DNA from 2 places in the Mesorhizobium sp. M0048 genome. Region 1 is predicted to be linked to the other one. Evidence: predicted binding sites of a transcription regulator. Region 1 holds the regulator's gene; the other holds the start of a gene.
What was found. The regulator PhoB, encoded in region 1, activates phosphate uptake and scavenging genes when phosphate is short. The targets are predictions, from matches to a motif close to TGTCATNNANCTGTCAT.
Positions count from the first base shown of each region.

Region 1 (7,612 bases):
GACGACTTCATCGCCATCCTGCTTTCGCATGGCATCGGTATGGGGCTTGTGCTGAAGGGCGAACTGTTCACCGGGACGCATTCCTCGGGCGGCGAATTTGGCCACATGATCCATCGTCCGGGCGGAGCGCTCTGCCGTTGCGGGCGGCGCGGCTGCATCGAAGCCTATGCCGGCAACTATGCCATCTGGCGCAACGCCAGGCAGATGAGCGAAGACAGCGAACCTATCGCCGACGTCAGCGACGCCGACATGCGCGCGCTGGCCGCCCGCGCGCGCGAGAAGGATGGGCCGGAACGCGAGGCCTACCGCAAGGCCGGCGAAGCGCTGGGTTTCGGTCTCGGCTCGCTGTTCGCGCTGATCGATCCGGCACCGGTCGCGATGGTCGGCGCCAGTGCCGCCGCCTTCGATCTGATCGAGCCGGCCTTGCGCAAGGCCATCGCCCAGACCGCCGGCGGCCAGCACTCGGGCTCGATCTCCTTCGATACCGAGCCGAACGAATTGCCGCTGATCCGCGAAGGCTGCGCGATGCGGGCGTTAAGCTTCGTCGACCAGGAGATTTTCGCGCCGGGCGCGCAAATGAGGCCCGGCGTCAGAAAGAACGTCGCCTGACCAGGCGGGTCAATCTTCCCTGATCGCATAGCCGGCACCGCGGATGGTGCGGATGACATCCGGCATGCGGCCGTTATTGACGGCTTTACGCAGCCGCCCGACATGGACGTCGACGGTGCGTTCGTCGATGTAGATCGTCTCGCCCCAGACATTATCGAGCAACTGGCTACGCGAGAAGACGCGGCCCGGATGCCGCATCATGAACTCGAGCAACCGGAATTCGGTCGGCCCGAGCCTGATTTCGCTCTTCTTGCGATAGACCCTGTGCGATTCGCGATCGAGCACGATGTCGCCGACCTTCAGCACGCTGGACAGCACTTCCGGCTTGGCGCGCCGCAGCAGCGCCTTGACCCTGGCCATGAATTCCGGCGTCGAAAACGGTTTGACGAGATAGTCGTCGGCGCCGGTCGAAAGACCGCGCACCCGATCGCTCTCCTCGCCGCGCGCGGTCAGCATGATGATCGGCAGCCGCTCGGTTTCGGGGCGCACGCGCAACCGGCGGCAGAGCTCGATGCCGGAAACCGCCGGTATCATCCAGTCGAGCACCAGAAGGTCGGGCACATTCTCCTGCAAACGGATCTCGGCTTCGTCGCCGCGTGTCACCACCTCGACCTGGTAGCCTTCGGATTCGAGATTGTAGCGGAGCAGCACGCCCAACGGCTCCTCGTCCTCCACCACCATTATGCGTGGTGCGATCATCGGCTGGGCACCCCCATCATGTCACCGGCGCGGACATTGTCGTTTCGTCCTGCTTCGGACGATTGACCGGCAATTGTTCGCCGGTCAGCACATAATACGCATTTTCGGCGATGTTGGTGACATGGTCGCCGATCCGCTCGAGATTCTTGGCGCAGAACAGCAGATGCGTGCAAGCAGTGATGTTGCGCGGATCTTCCATCATGTAGGTTAACAGCTCGCGGAACACGGACGTGTATTTGACGTCGATACGCTCGTCGGCGGCGCGCAGCTTGGCCAAGGCGGCCGCATCGCCTGCAGCATACTCCTCGATGACGCCCTGCACCTGGATGAGCACTAGCTGCGCCATCGCATCGATGGAATGCGATAGGTCGCGCGGCGTGGCGCTGAGGCCGACCGCGCTCACACGCTTGGCGATATTCTTGGCAAGGTCGCCGATGCGTTCGAGGTCGCCGGCCATGCGGATCGCTCCGACGACATGGCGCAGATCGTGAGCCATTGGCTGGCGCTTGGCGATCAGGGTGATGGCGCGATCGTCCAGTTCGCGTTGACGCGCATCCATGATGGCGTCGTCGGAGACGACGCGTTGCGCCAGCACGTTATCGGAATTCAACAGGGCCTTGGTCGCCCCGCCGACCATCGAACCGGCGAGGTCGGCCATGTCGCGGATCAGCTTGCTGATCTGCTCGAGATCCTCGTCGAAAGAAGCGACTGTGTGTTCGCCCATGGTCCTGTCCTCATATGCATGATCGGAACGGCTCAGCCGAAGCGGCCAGTGATGTAGTCCTGCGTGCGCTTCTCGCGGGGCGACGTGAATATCTTCTCGGTCCGGTCGAACTCGACCAGTTCACCCAGATACATGAAGGCGGTCTGGCGCGACACGCGCGCCGCTTGCTGCATGTTGTGGGTGACGATGACGATCGTGTAGTCGGCTTGCAGCTCGTCGATCAGTTCCTCGATCTTGGCCGTCGACAGCGGGTCGAGGGCCGAAGCCGGTTCGTCGAGCAGAATGACTTCCGGCTTCACTGCCACGGTGCGGGCAATGCAGAGCCGCTGCTGCTGGCCGCCGGACAGGCTCAAGCCGCTGGCGTTTAGCTTGTCCTTGACCTCGCTCCACAGCGCGGCCCGCTTCAACGCTTGCTCGACGCGGCCGTCCATCTCGGACTTGCCGAGATTCTCGTAGAGCCTGACGCCGAAGGCTATGTTCTCGTAGATCGACATCGGGAACGGCGTCGGCTTCTGGAATACCATGCCGATCTTTGTCCTGAGGAGGTTGAGATCCTGCGACCGGTCGAGAATGTTCTTGCCGTCGAGCAGCACCTGGCCCTCGGCGGTCTGTTTCGGGTAGAGCTCGTAGATGCGGTTGAAGACGCGCAGCAGCGTCGATTTCCCGCAACCCGAAGGGCCGATGAAGGCCGTGACGCTGCGCTCGGGCAGCGACAGGCTGATGTCCTTCAGCGCCTTGCTCTGGCCGTAGTAGAAGTTGAGGTTCTTGACCTCGATCTTCGTCTTCTCGGTGACCGTTTCGGTCATCGTCATGTCCGGGGACAACATCTGTGTCATCTGTCCTCTCTGCGTCCGGTAAGGCTGCGGGCGAGGATGCTCAAGCCCAGAACCGTCAGGGTGATTATGAGTGCGCCGGTCCACGCCAGTTGCTGCCATTCCTCGTAAGGGCTGAGAGCGAACTGGAAGATGGTCACCGGCAGGCTGGCCATCGGCGCGTTGATATTGCTGCTCCAGAACTGGTTGTTGAGCGCGGTGAAGAGCAGCGGCGCCGTCTCGCCGGAAATGCGTGCTATCGCCAGCAATATGCCGGTGACGATGCCGGACAATGCGGCGCGGTAGGCGACCGAACGGATCACCACCCAGCGCGGCGCGCCGATCGCGGCACCGGCTTCACGCAACGCGTTCGGCACCAGGTTGAGCATGTCTTCAGTGGTGCGCACGACCACCGGAATGACCAGGATGGCAAGCGCCACGGCGCCGGCAATGGCCGAGAAATGTCCCATTGGCCGCACCATCAATTCATAGACGAACAAGCCGATGATGATCGACGGCGCCGACAACAGGATGTCGTTGATGAAGCGGACGACGGTGGTGATGCGCGAAAAGCGTCCATACTCGGCCATGTAGGTTCCCGCCAGCACGCCGATCGGCGTGCCGACGACAACGGCGATGATCGTCATCAGCAGGCTGCCCGCGATGGCATTGAGCAGGCCGCCGGCCTCGCCCGGTGGTGGCGTCATCTCGGTGAAGACCGCGAACGAAAGCCCGGCTGTGCCCTTATAGACCAACGCACCGAGGATGAGCGCCAGCCAGGCAAGCCCGATGCCGGCGGCGACGACGCAAAGCGCCATCATCACCGAATTCCTGGCTTTGCGGCGGCTGTGGAGCGATGAGGATGTCGACATCGGTCAGGCTCCCGTACGGGCGTCGATCCGCATCAGCATATAGCGGGCGGCGGCAAGGATCAGGAAGGTGATGACGAACAGGATCAGGCCGAGCGCGACCAGCGAGGAGGTGTAGAGGTCGCCGTCGGCCTCGGTAAATTCATTGGCGATGGTCGCCGAAATCGTCGTGCCCGGTGCGAACAGGGAGGCACTGATGCGATGCGCGTTGCCGATGACGAAAGTCACCGCCATGGTTTCGCCGAGTGCCCGGCCGAGGCCAAGCATGACGCCGCCCATGATGCCGATGCGGGTATAGGGAATGACCACGCGCCGGGTCACTTCCCAGGTCGTGCAACCGATGCCGTAGGCCGATTCCTTCAGCACCGCCGGCACCGTATCGAAGACATCCTTGGTGATCGAGGTGATGAAGGGCAACACCATTATGGCGAGGATCAGCGCCGAGGTCAGAAGGCCGATGCCGTAAGGAGGGCCGGCGAAAAGGCTGGATAGTCCCGGCACGCCGTGGAAGATGTTGATGATGAAGGGCTGTATCGTCGTCTGCAGGAATGGCGCGAACACGAACAGGCCCCAGATACCATAGATGATCGAGGGAATGCCGGCCAATAGCTCGACCGCTATGCCGATCGGGCGCCTGAGCGGGCGCGGGCAGAGCTCGGTGAGAAAGATCGCAATGCCGATGCCGATCGGAACCGCGATCAGGATGGCGATGGCCGCCGTTACCAGGGTGCCGTAGATCGGCGCCAGTGCGCCAAATTTTTCCGTGACCGGATTCCAGCTCTCAGTCGTCAGGAAAGAAAAGCCGAAGGACGACAGCGCCTGCCATGAGCCGGCAAACAGCGAGATCGCGACACCGCCGAGGATGACCAGCACAAGGATTGCGGAAGCGCGGGTGAGTCCGCGAAATATGGCATCTGTGAGCGCGAAGCGCCGCACCGTAGCGTCCCTGGCCCGGGCTGCTGCAGATGATGGCATGGCATCGGAAGCGATGGTCATTGGGTCCTCGCGATTAAAGGCAACAGGGAGGGCGCCGTCGACGCCCTCCCTGGAGGAGATTACATAGCCGAGTAGAGCGGCTTGCCATCGTCGCCGACGACTTCCTTGGCCCACATGGCCTTGACGCTCTCAACCACCTTGTCGGGCATCGGAACGTAGTCCAGCTCGCCGGCCATCTCGTCGCCCTTGTCATACGCCCAGGCGAAGAATTTGAGCGCTTCGCCGGTGGTCGCGGCGTCGTCCGGCTTCTTATACAGGAGGATCCACGTCGCCGCCGTCATCGGCCAGGACTCGGCGCCCGGCTCATTGGCGAGGATCACCCCATAGCCCGGCTGCGAGCTCCAGTCGGCATTGGCCGCTGCCGCCGAGAACGCGGCTGCGGTGGGCTCGACCTTCTTGCCGTCCTTGTTGATCATGTCGGTGTGGGTGAGCTTGTTCTGCTTGGCGTAGGCGTATTCGACATAACCGATCGCGCCGCCGGTCTGGGAGACGTTGTTGGCAACGCCCTCATTGCCTTTGGCGCCGATGCCGACCGGCCATTCCACGGCCTTGTCGACGCCAACCTTTTCTTTCCAGTCCGCGCTGACGTCGCCGAGGTAATAGGTGAAGTTGAACGTCGTGCCCGAACCATCGGAACGGTGAACGACCGCGATCGCTTGCGAAGGCAGCTTGACGTCGGGATTGAGCTTCTTGATCGCCTCGTCATCCCAGCTCGTGATCTTGCCGAGGAAGATGTCGGCCAGCGTCGGGCCGTCGAGAACCAACTCGCCCGGCTTGATGCCTTCGAGATTGACGACCGGAACGATGCCGCCCATCACCATCGGGAACTGAGCCAGTCCGGACGCTTCAAGCTCGTCGCCCTTGAGCGGCGCATCCGAAGCGCCGAAGGTAACGGTCTTGGCCTTGATCTGCTTGATACCGCCGCCGGAACCGATCGACTGGTAGTTGAGGCCAACGCCGGTGTCTTTCTTGTAGGTGTCGGCCCACTTCGCATAGATCGGGTAGGGGAAGGTGGCGCCGGCGCCGGAGATGTCCGCGGCGAGCGCGGCGGACAGAGTGAGGGTGGTCGTCGCCGCCATTGCAATCGCAACGGCCGCCGAGCGGATGAAATGTCTCATGTGGCCTGCTCCTGTTCGGAATATGGTCTCTCGGCGCCATTCCTCCGGCGCCCGCTGAGGCCAATAGCCCCCGATTATTACAGTCGCATGACAGTTTCATGTCGCTCCGGTAACGTCGTCCAGCCGGGTTAAGAAGGAGCGGCCGCGGGCTTTGTCGGCATGGGCCGCGGTTTGCCGCTGGAATCAGCAGCTTGCGTGATTTCCGGCCGGCATCGTCGGCTCGGCGATCGCAGCCACCGGCTTTAAAAGAAAAAAACCGGACGGGAGCGCGTTGCATGCAGCCAGAACGTGTCATGGCCGCGCCATCGCCGAAACAGGTCCGTTGGGGTAAATCTGACCCTGTTTCTTGCCGGCGGTCGCTGCTCCCGCCCGTAACTGGAGGAGCGGAACTTCGAACATCCCATTGTCGCCACTGAGCGCGGCTTTGGTATGGTGCGATCGCACCATGGCCTTACGCTGGAAGCGTTGACGAATCGCAAGTTTCTAACTCGCGCTGGATCCCCATTCGCGCCCGACTCGGCGCTCGATCTTCGAGCAAGGCCTTCGACGGGAAGCGCGACGACTTCTACTTCACGGTATCTACTCCCTTCGCCCTATTCCGCCGGTTGTCGGTTAGGCCGAAGCGGCGTTATAAGCTTGCAGGGGTATTGCTGATGTCTCGACGGATTCTGCCTGTCTTCCTGTGCCTGGCGCTGCCTCTGGGAAGCGGCTGCGCTCGCAGCTATGACGGCACCGTGATCATTCCCAAGCCGCTCGATGTTCGCCGGTTCTGGGACCGGCCTTCGCCGCAGGCGCAAGCCGAACAGTCGCAACTGGAGACCGACGTCTTTCCAGTGGCGCCGCAAACGACGAAAAGGCCGGCGATGCGCAGGAATGCAGCTTCCGTTGCAGCGCCACGGAGGAGGGCCACCAACAACCCACCCGTGCTGTCGCCGGAGCCGACGAAGGCGCTAACTTGCAGGAACGTCAGCGAGCCCGGCAAACGTGCCCGCATGGTCTGCGAATAACCAGCCGACGTCGGTCGACGGCCCTACGCCTCGAAGCGGCTATCCGGTCAAAAGTTCGCCGTCTCGGAACATCGCCCGCCTAGGTCAGTTCGCCGGGAAAAAGGCCGGCCCGACCACTCTCACCGGCCGCGCGCCGATCGCCCTTTCGATCGACTGATGCTGGGCAGCGCCTTGCACCTCGGCAACCGGCGTTTTTGCCTCTGCAGGAACGGCACCGGCGGTTTCGATCCCGGATTCAGGAATTTCCGCGACGATGCCAAAATCCGGCTTTGCCGTCGGCAAAGGAATGATGGCGTTGGTCATGTTGGCCGGTGTCACGGTTCGTGCCCTGAGTTCGGCGACGCGCCGATAATAGCGCTTGACGTCGCAGGCCTTGAAGTTCGCGTCGTCGCGGTACCGGAACGCGGCAGGTAGCTCCACATAGGGTTTTCCCGACTGGAGCGCGACCATCTCTTCAGTCTCGCGAGTGGCGTCGCTCAGCGTGTAGAGGTCGACGCCGGCATCGTCGCAGATATAGCGGCACTGATCGACCGTTTCCTTCAGATCGTCGCTCTTGGCGAACTGCGATCTTGGCGCGGGGAAGAAATATCCGTCCGACAAGCGAACGCAAAACAGCATCCGATTGCCGCCCATTGTTGCGCCTGCGAATTGGGGTTTGGCTGCTGTGCGCTGCTGCGCCGGCTGTTTCTTGGCAGCGGGGGCGGCGCAGCCCAGCGCGACAAACCTGGCCTTCAATCCGGACGTGTCCCTGCCCGAATTCGACAGTCTGACGATCTGG
Region 1 covers NZ_JAMYUV010000001.1:252,925-260,536, reverse strand. The annotation lists gene NKJ84_RS01350 (ROK family protein) at 1-609, shown strand, start outside; gene phoB (phosphate regulon transcriptional regulator PhoB) at 619-1,308, opposite strand; gene phoU (phosphate signaling complex protein PhoU) at 1,325-2,032, opposite strand; gene pstB (phosphate ABC transporter ATP-binding protein PstB) at 2,065-2,868, opposite strand; gene pstA (phosphate ABC transporter permease PstA) at 2,865-3,716, opposite strand; gene pstC (phosphate ABC transporter permease subunit PstC) at 3,720-4,709, opposite strand; gene pstS (phosphate ABC transporter substrate-binding protein PstS) at 4,769-5,827, opposite strand; gene NKJ84_RS01315 (hypothetical protein) at 6,481-6,834, shown strand; gene NKJ84_RS01310 (DUF2865 domain-containing protein) at 6,919-7,612, opposite strand, start outside.

Region 2 (7,612 bases), on a different contig from region 1:
TCGTCAGCGTCAGGCATGGCCCCTCGACCTCCTACGCCGCCGTTCGCCAGCACTGGGAAAGCTGTCCGCATTCCCTCGCCAAGGGCGAGGATTTCGTCCTCTACGCCATTCTCGATTTCATCGTCGACAACTACATGCCCGTGCTCGAGCAGATCGAAAACGAGGTCGAGGCGATCGAGGACAAGGTTCTGCTGAAACCGATGACCGGCTCCGATATCGAGCGGCTTTACATGCTGCGCCGCGATCTCTTGCGCCTGCGCAACGCTGCTCTGCCGCTGGTGGAGGTCTGCCGGCGGCTGACCAGCGCCGATCTGCCGCAAATCCACACAGCCATGCACCCGCTGTTTCGCGACGTCACCGACCATATCCGCACTGTCCAGGAAAAGATCGACAGCCTGCGTGAGGTTCTCGCTTTCGCCTTCGAGGCGAGCCTTCTGGTCGGTCAAAGCCAGGAGACGGCGATTTCCAAGAAGCTTGCCTCATGGGCCGCCATCTTGGCCGTGCCCACGGCATTCGCCGGCATTTATGGCATGAATTTCAGCGACATGCCGGAACTGAGGATGGAATATGGCTACCCGGCCGTCCTGGCGGCAATTGCCCTGATCTGCACGTTTCTTTACTGGCGGTTTCGCAAGAATGGGTGGCTGTAAGGGTAAGGGAATAGGCAGTAGCCAGTAGCCAGTAGAGAATAGGCAATACGGGAGTGAGTTGTTGGCGAAACGACCCTTGTGAAGCGCTATCTTCCCCTACTGCCTACTGCCTATCTATGCCGCCGCCGCTCCGATGCTGGCTGAAACGCCACGCGGGCGTGGTACTTGCAGTAGGGCCCGGTTTCGGCGGCGTCGTTGCCGCAGAAATGGAAATCTTCCGAAAGCGGATCGCCATTCGGCCATTTGCAGGTGCGCTCGTTCAGCTCGACGAGTTGCAGATGCCGCGAGATCGGCACGACGACGTTCTCGACCGGGCGGATATAGTGGCGCGCCACCGGTTCGGCATCGAACTGCGCCTTGAGCGCGGTCGCACCGATCGACATCGACGTGGTGGCATGGCGCGTGGCGCTTGCTGCCCGAGACACCGATTTCTGGATCGTCGATCCCTGTACCGTCTTCTTCTGGCGTGCCGGTGAAGCGGTCGTGCGTCCGCGACCGGACAGTTTCAGCCGGTGCACTTTGCCGATGACGGCATTGCGGCTGACCCCGCCAAGCTGTGCGGCGATCTGGCTGGCGCTGAGGCCCTCCGACCACAATTTTCTGAGAAGTTCGACTCGCTCGTCAGTCCAGTTCATGAGACCGCGCTCCTGCTGAAACGTGCGGCAATCGGAATCCATTCCCGACCCGGCTTCTGCCGGGCAGACACCACATATATCGGGTGATTAGGTCCGCCGCACGAAATCTAGTTATTTCTCTACTACAATTACCTTATGCGCTGACTCGGTGACAAGAGTCCCAAGGCCAACACGAATCGGTTTTTTCGGTTTTCCCCAACTTGCCCGGTCGCTTATGAGCCGGCGTTATGCTGGAGGGCTTGCCGCACGTCCTTGCGCGACCTTTTCGTTGACTTCACGGCCGAAAAACACGATAAGCCACAAGGGCCGCCGCTTTGGCGGCTTTTTGATTTTTCCGGTTCCGGAGACGCATATAATGAGCGGTTCGGCGCTTTTCGAGACCTTTGTTCGCGCACCCCTGGCTTTCGACCACGGTGAAGGCACCTGGCTGGTCACCGATAAGGGCGAGCGATATCTCGATTTCGCCGGCGGGATCGCCGTCAATTCATTGGGCTACAGCCATCCGCATTTGGTCGCGGCCCTCACCGAGCAGGCCGCCAAGCTCTGGCACGTCTCCAATCTGTACGAGATTCCGGGACAGAGCCGGCTCGGCGAGCGGCTGGCCGACGCCAGCTTCGCCGACAAGGTGTTTTTCACCAATTCCGGCGCAGAGGCGCTCGAATGCGCCATCAAGACGGCGCGGCGCTACCACTTCGTCAAGGGCCATCCCGAGCGATACCGCACAATCACCTTCGAAGGCGCCTTCCACGGCCGTACCCTGGCGACCATCGCCGCCGGCGGCCAGTACAAATACCTGGAAGGTTTCGGTCCCAAGGTCGACGGCTTCGACCAGGTCGGCTTCGACGATGTGGATGCAGCCGAAAAGGCGATCACGCCTGAAACCGCGGCGATCCTGATCGAGCCGGTGCAAGGCGAGGGCGGTATCAGGCAAGTGCCGACACAATCGCTGAAGCGGCTCAGGCAGCTCTGCGATCAGCACGGACTGCTTCTGATTTTCGACGAGGTCCAATGCGGCGTCGGCCGCACCGGAAAGCTGTTTGCGCATGAATGGGCGGGCGTCACCCCCGACCTGATGGCGGTGGCCAAGGGCATCGGCGGCGGCTTCCCGATGGGTGCCTGCCTCGCCACCGACCAGGCGGCGGTCGGCATGACCGCCGGCGTGCACGGCACCACCTTCGGCGGCAATCCGCTGGCGATGGCGGTCGGCAACGCCGTGCTCGACGTGGTGCTGGAAGACGGCTTTCTCGAGGACGTCCGGCGCAAGGCGCTGCTGTTGAAGCAGGGGCTCGCCGGTGTCGCCGACGAATTTCCGGATGTTATCGAAAGCATCAGGGGCACCGGCCTGATGCTTGGGCTTAAATGCGCGATGCCCAACACCAAGGTCACGGTGGCACTGCGTGACCAGCATCTCTTGACGGTTCCGGCCGGCGACAACGTTATCCGCCTGCTGCCGCCTCTCACCGTCACTGACGCCGAGATCCACGAGGCGCTCGAGCGCATTCGTGCCGGCGCCAAGAGCCTGGCGGATGCCATCGTCGCTGCCGCTGCGAAGTAATCCTGGAATTCCTGATGTCCCTTCGCCATTTTACCGATCTTTCTGCCGTTTCCGAAGGCGATCTGCGCTTCATGCTCGACGACGCAGCTGTGCGAAAGGCAAGGCTCAAGGCCGGAGAACGCAGCAAGCCGCTCGAAGGCAAGGTGCTGGCGATGATCTTCGACAAGCCGTCGACGCGCACGCGCGTATCGTTCGACGTCGGCATGCGGCAGTTGGGTGGCGAGACGATCATGCTGACCGGCACCGAGATGCAGCTTGGCCGCTCGGAGACCATTGCCGACACGGCCAAGGTGCTGTCGCGCTATGTCGATGCCATCATGATCCGCACCACCTCGCATGACCGGCTGTTGGAACTGACGGAAAACGCTACGGTCCCCGTCATCAACGGGCTGACCGACGAGACCCATCCCTGCCAGCTGATGGCCGACATCATGACCTTCGAAGAGCACCGCGGTCCGGTGGCCGGCAAGACGATCGCCTGGACCGGCGACGGCAACAACGTGCTGCATTCGCTCCTGGAGGCATCTGCGCGGTTCCAATTCAAGCTGAACGTCGCCGTGCCCGAGGGCAGCGAACCGGCTCAGAAGCATGTCGACTGGTCGAAAGCCAATGGCGGCAAGCTGAAATTCACCCGCTCGCCCGAGGAGGCCGTTCACGAGGCCGACTGCATCGTCACCGACTGCTGGGTGTCGATGGGCCAGGAGCACCGTGCCCGCGGCCACAATGTCTTCCTGCCCTATCAGGTCAATGCGGCACTGATGGCGAAAGCCAAGCCGGACGCGCTGTTCATGCACTGTCTGCCGGCGCATCGCGGTGAGGAGGTTACCGACGAGGTCATCGACGGACCGCATTCTGTGGTGTTCGATGAGGCCGAGAACCGGCTCCATGCCCAGAAGGCGGTCCTGGCCTGGTGCCTGGGCGCTTGATACGGGCCGCGATGATCCGGGCCGGCCTGATCTGCGCCGCCTTGATCCGGGCCGCCTTGATCTGGGCCGCCTTGATCCGGGAGTGGGTGGTGCCTATCTCAGGCGCATCACGCAAATCGAGCGCGTCTCGTCGCATGCGCCCCGGAGGGCGGCATCGCCGCGCCCCGGAGCTTTGTCATGTTGGAAACTCATCAATTGGCTGAACATAAACCCAAGCTCGGCGAATTCGGCTACGCCGGCGACGATCATGTCTTGCCGTTCGAGGTCGGCCCGCTCGACGTGCGCGGCCGCACCGTCCAGCTCGGGCCGATGCTCGACGCCATTCTCAGCCGCCACGACTATCCCGAGCCGGTCGCCCGGCTCCTGGCCGAAGCCTGTGTGCTGACGGTACTGCTCGGAACTTCGCTGAAATTCGAGGGCAAGTTCATTCTGCAGACCCGCACCGACGGGCCGGTCGACATGCTGGTCGCCGATTTCTCCACGCCGCACGCGCTGCGCGCTTATGCCCGCTTCGATGCCGACCGGCTGCAGGCTTTGACTTCTGCCGGCGAGACGTCACCGCAGACGCTGCTCGGCAGCGGCGTCCTGGCGCTGACCATTGACCAGGGCGCTCACACGCAGCGCTACCAGGGCATCGTCCAGCTCGACGGCGTCACACTGGAAGATGCCGCACGCACCTATTTCCGCCAGTCGGAGCAGATTCCGACGGACCTCCGCCTTTCGGTTGCCAAGCTTCTGACGCCCGGCGTCGGCGGTGCCCGCGAGCAATGGCGGGCCGGTGGCCTGCTGGCGCAATTCCTGCCGCAGTCGGCGGAGCGTATGCGCGTACCCGACCTTCCCGGTGGCGACGGCGATCCGCGTGAGGAAATCCATGACCCGACCGACAATTCCTGGCAGGAGCTGCTGGCGCTGCTTGGTACCATTGAACCGACCGAGCTGATCGATCCGACGATCGGCGCCGAACGGCTGCTTTACCGGCTTTTCCACGAGCATGGCGTCCGCGTGTTCGGCGGCGTGCCGGTCGCCGACCAGTGCTCATGCTCGAGGGAGAAGATCCGCGGCATTCTCGAAGGCTTTTCCGCCGAGGAGATCAGGGACAGCACCGAGGATGGCAGCATTCACGTCGCCTGCGAATTCTGCTCGAAGCAATATGACTTCGACCCGGCGGAGTTTGCAGCGGCTGGATGACGGCCCTCAATTGACGGTGCGCCGCGTGCCCGGCAAATCGAGCGAGAAGGCGGGGATGGCGACGTCGAACGTCTCGCCCCGCTTGTTGCGCATTGTGTAGTGCCCGACCATGATGCCGGACGGGGTCGAGAGCGGGCATCCGGACGTATACTGATAGCTGTCGCCGGGGTTGAGTCCGGGTTGCTCGCCGACGACCCCGGTGCCGCGCACTTCCTCGACTTTGCCGGTACCGTCGGTGATGTGCCAGTAGCGTGAAAGAAGCTGCACGAACTCATCCGACTGATTGTCGATGGTCACCTGGTAGCCCCAGACATAGCGGTTTTGCGGCGGATCGGAGTGATCCTCCAGATAGAACGGCCTGACCTGCACTTCGATGTTGCGGGTGACGGCGCTGTACATAAACTGCTCCAAAGCAATGTAGATGGAACTTTCGATGCTCAGCGCAGTTTGGTCAACGATGCGCAGCATCTTCTTGCCCGATCTCAAGCGCAGGTGCCGAAAAACAATGTCATTTGAGTGACACATGACAATGATGGTGTGCAGGCTTGTGCCGGACGACTCAGCGTTCTGTCGAATTGTTGAAAACGGCTGTCATGCGGCCGGCATTTCTGGAGTGACCAGATCTCGATGGAACCGACATACGCAGCCGCCCTCCTTTCCATAGCCCTCCTTCTTTCAAATCTCGCCAGCATCCTGTTAGCTTCGCAGAAGCTGAAGCGACCAGCCAGTATTGCACCGCCCGCGGCCAACGCGCCGCCGGTATCGATCGTCATCCCGGCGCGCGGCGTCGAGCCGTTTGCCGAAGAGACGCTGGAGCGCGCCTTCTCACTCGACTGGCCGCGCTACGAACTCATCTTCTGTGTCGCCCATGCCGACGACCCGGTGGTCAAGCCGATCACCGCCGCAATGGCGCGCTTTCCAGCTATTCGCGCCCGCCTTCTGGTCGGTGACGACCGCATCAGCGGCAATCCAAAACTCAACAATTGCGTGAAGGGTTGGGAGGCGGCGCGTTATCGCTGGGTCATCCTTGCCGATTCCAACGTGCTTATGCCGAGCGACTACGTCCAGTACCTGATGGCGGCGTGGCGGCACGACACTGGCCTCGTCTGCTCGACGCCGATCGGCTCGCGGCCGGACGGCTTCTGGGGGGAGGTCGAATGCGCCTTTCTCAACACGCTGCAGGCACGCTGGCAGTACGCTGGAGAGGCGCTCGGCCTCGGCTTCGCCCAGGGTAAGAGCATGTTGTGGAACAAGCCAATGCTCGATGCCAATGGCGGCATCCGCGCGCTTGCCGCCGAGATCGCCGAGGACGCCGCCGCGACCAAGCTGGTCAATGGGCTCGGACTGCGGGTCAATCTTGTCGCCTCTCCCTTCGAACAGCCGCTCGGCCGGCGCACGCTTGGCGAGATCTGGTCACGGCAGGCGCGCTGGGCGCGGCTGCGCCGCGTCACCTTTGCACTGTTCTTTGCCCCCGAAATCCTGATCGGCGCGGCACCGCCGCTAGTGCTTGCACTGATCGCTGCGGCTGACGCCGGCGTCAGCCTGCCGGCAACCGCCATCGCCGTGCTGGTCGCGGCCTACCTGCCGGAATGCGCCTTGGCCTCGGCCAAGGGATGGCACCTGTCGCCGCGCACGATCCCGGCGATGATGGCACGAGACCTGATGCTTCCCGCCATTTGGGCGCGCGGATGGCTGAGCGGCGCCGTCGACTGGCGCGGCAACGTGATGACTATCCAGACAAAGACTGTCGCGGAGCTGGAAGAGACCCCGTCCGGCGCCTGATCGGCACGTCCCCGCTGCCTCTGTTCGGCCCGCCCTTATCCGGCAACTCTCAGTGCCTGCTCGATGTCTTCGAGCAGGTCGTCGGCGTCCTCAAGGCCGACTGACAGCCTGAGCGTTCCCGGTCCGATGCCGAGCTCGGCGCGGGCTTCATCAGTCAAGTTCTTGTGTGTGGTCGTCGCCGGATGGGTGATCAGGCTCTTGGCGTCGCCGAGATTGTTGGAAATCAGCACGACGTCGAGTGCGTTCTGGAAGGCAAAGGCCGCCTGCTTGCCGCCCTTCACATCGAAGCAAATCAGCGTCGAGCCGCCTGACATCTGCTTCTTGACCACGGCCGCTTGCGGGTGGTCGGCGCGGCCGGGATAGATGACGCGGGCGATTTGCGGGCGCTCGGCCAGGAAATCCGCGATGCGGCCGGCACTTTCCGTCTGCTGGCGTACGCGTAGCGGCAGCGTCTCCAGGCCTTTCAGCAGCGTCCAGGCATTGAAGGGCGAGAGGCTGGGGCCGGTGTGGCGGAAATAGTCATGCAGATTCTCGTCGATCCATTTCTTGTCCGACAGAACGATGCCGCCAAGACAACGCCCCTGGCCGTCAATATGCTTCGTGGCCGAATAGACGACGATGTGGGCGCCGAGCTGCAGGGGTTTCTGCTGCAAGGGCGTAGCGAAGACATTATCGACGATCAGCCTGGCGCCGATCGAATTGGCAAGTGCCGCGACGGCGGCAATGTCGACTACCTCCAGCGTTGGATTGGTAGGGCTTTCCAGGAAAAACAGTTTGGTGTTTGGCTTGACCGCCTTTTCCCAATTGGCGATGTCGGTGCCGTCGACCAGCGTTGCCTCAATGCCGTATTTCGGCGCCAGCGTCTCGATCACCCAG
Region 2 covers NZ_JAMYUV010000006.1:191,791-199,402, forward strand. The annotation lists gene NKJ84_RS09065 (magnesium and cobalt transport protein CorA) at 1-650, shown strand, start outside; gene NKJ84_RS09070 (GcrA family cell cycle regulator) at 761-1,285, opposite strand; gene NKJ84_RS09075 (aspartate aminotransferase family protein) at 1,641-2,840, shown strand; gene argF (ornithine carbamoyltransferase) at 2,855-3,766, shown strand; gene NKJ84_RS09085 (Hsp33 family molecular chaperone) at 3,944-4,954, shown strand; gene apaG (Co2+/Mg2+ efflux facilitator ApaG/CorD) at 4,961-5,353, opposite strand; gene NKJ84_RS09095 (ceramide glucosyltransferase) at 5,582-6,736, shown strand; gene NKJ84_RS09100 (O-succinylhomoserine sulfhydrylase) at 6,772-7,612, opposite strand, start outside.
Region 2: a site for PhoB is predicted at 5,461-5,477, ahead of NKJ84_RS09095 (ceramide glucosyltransferase). Genes of this name have one in related genera too.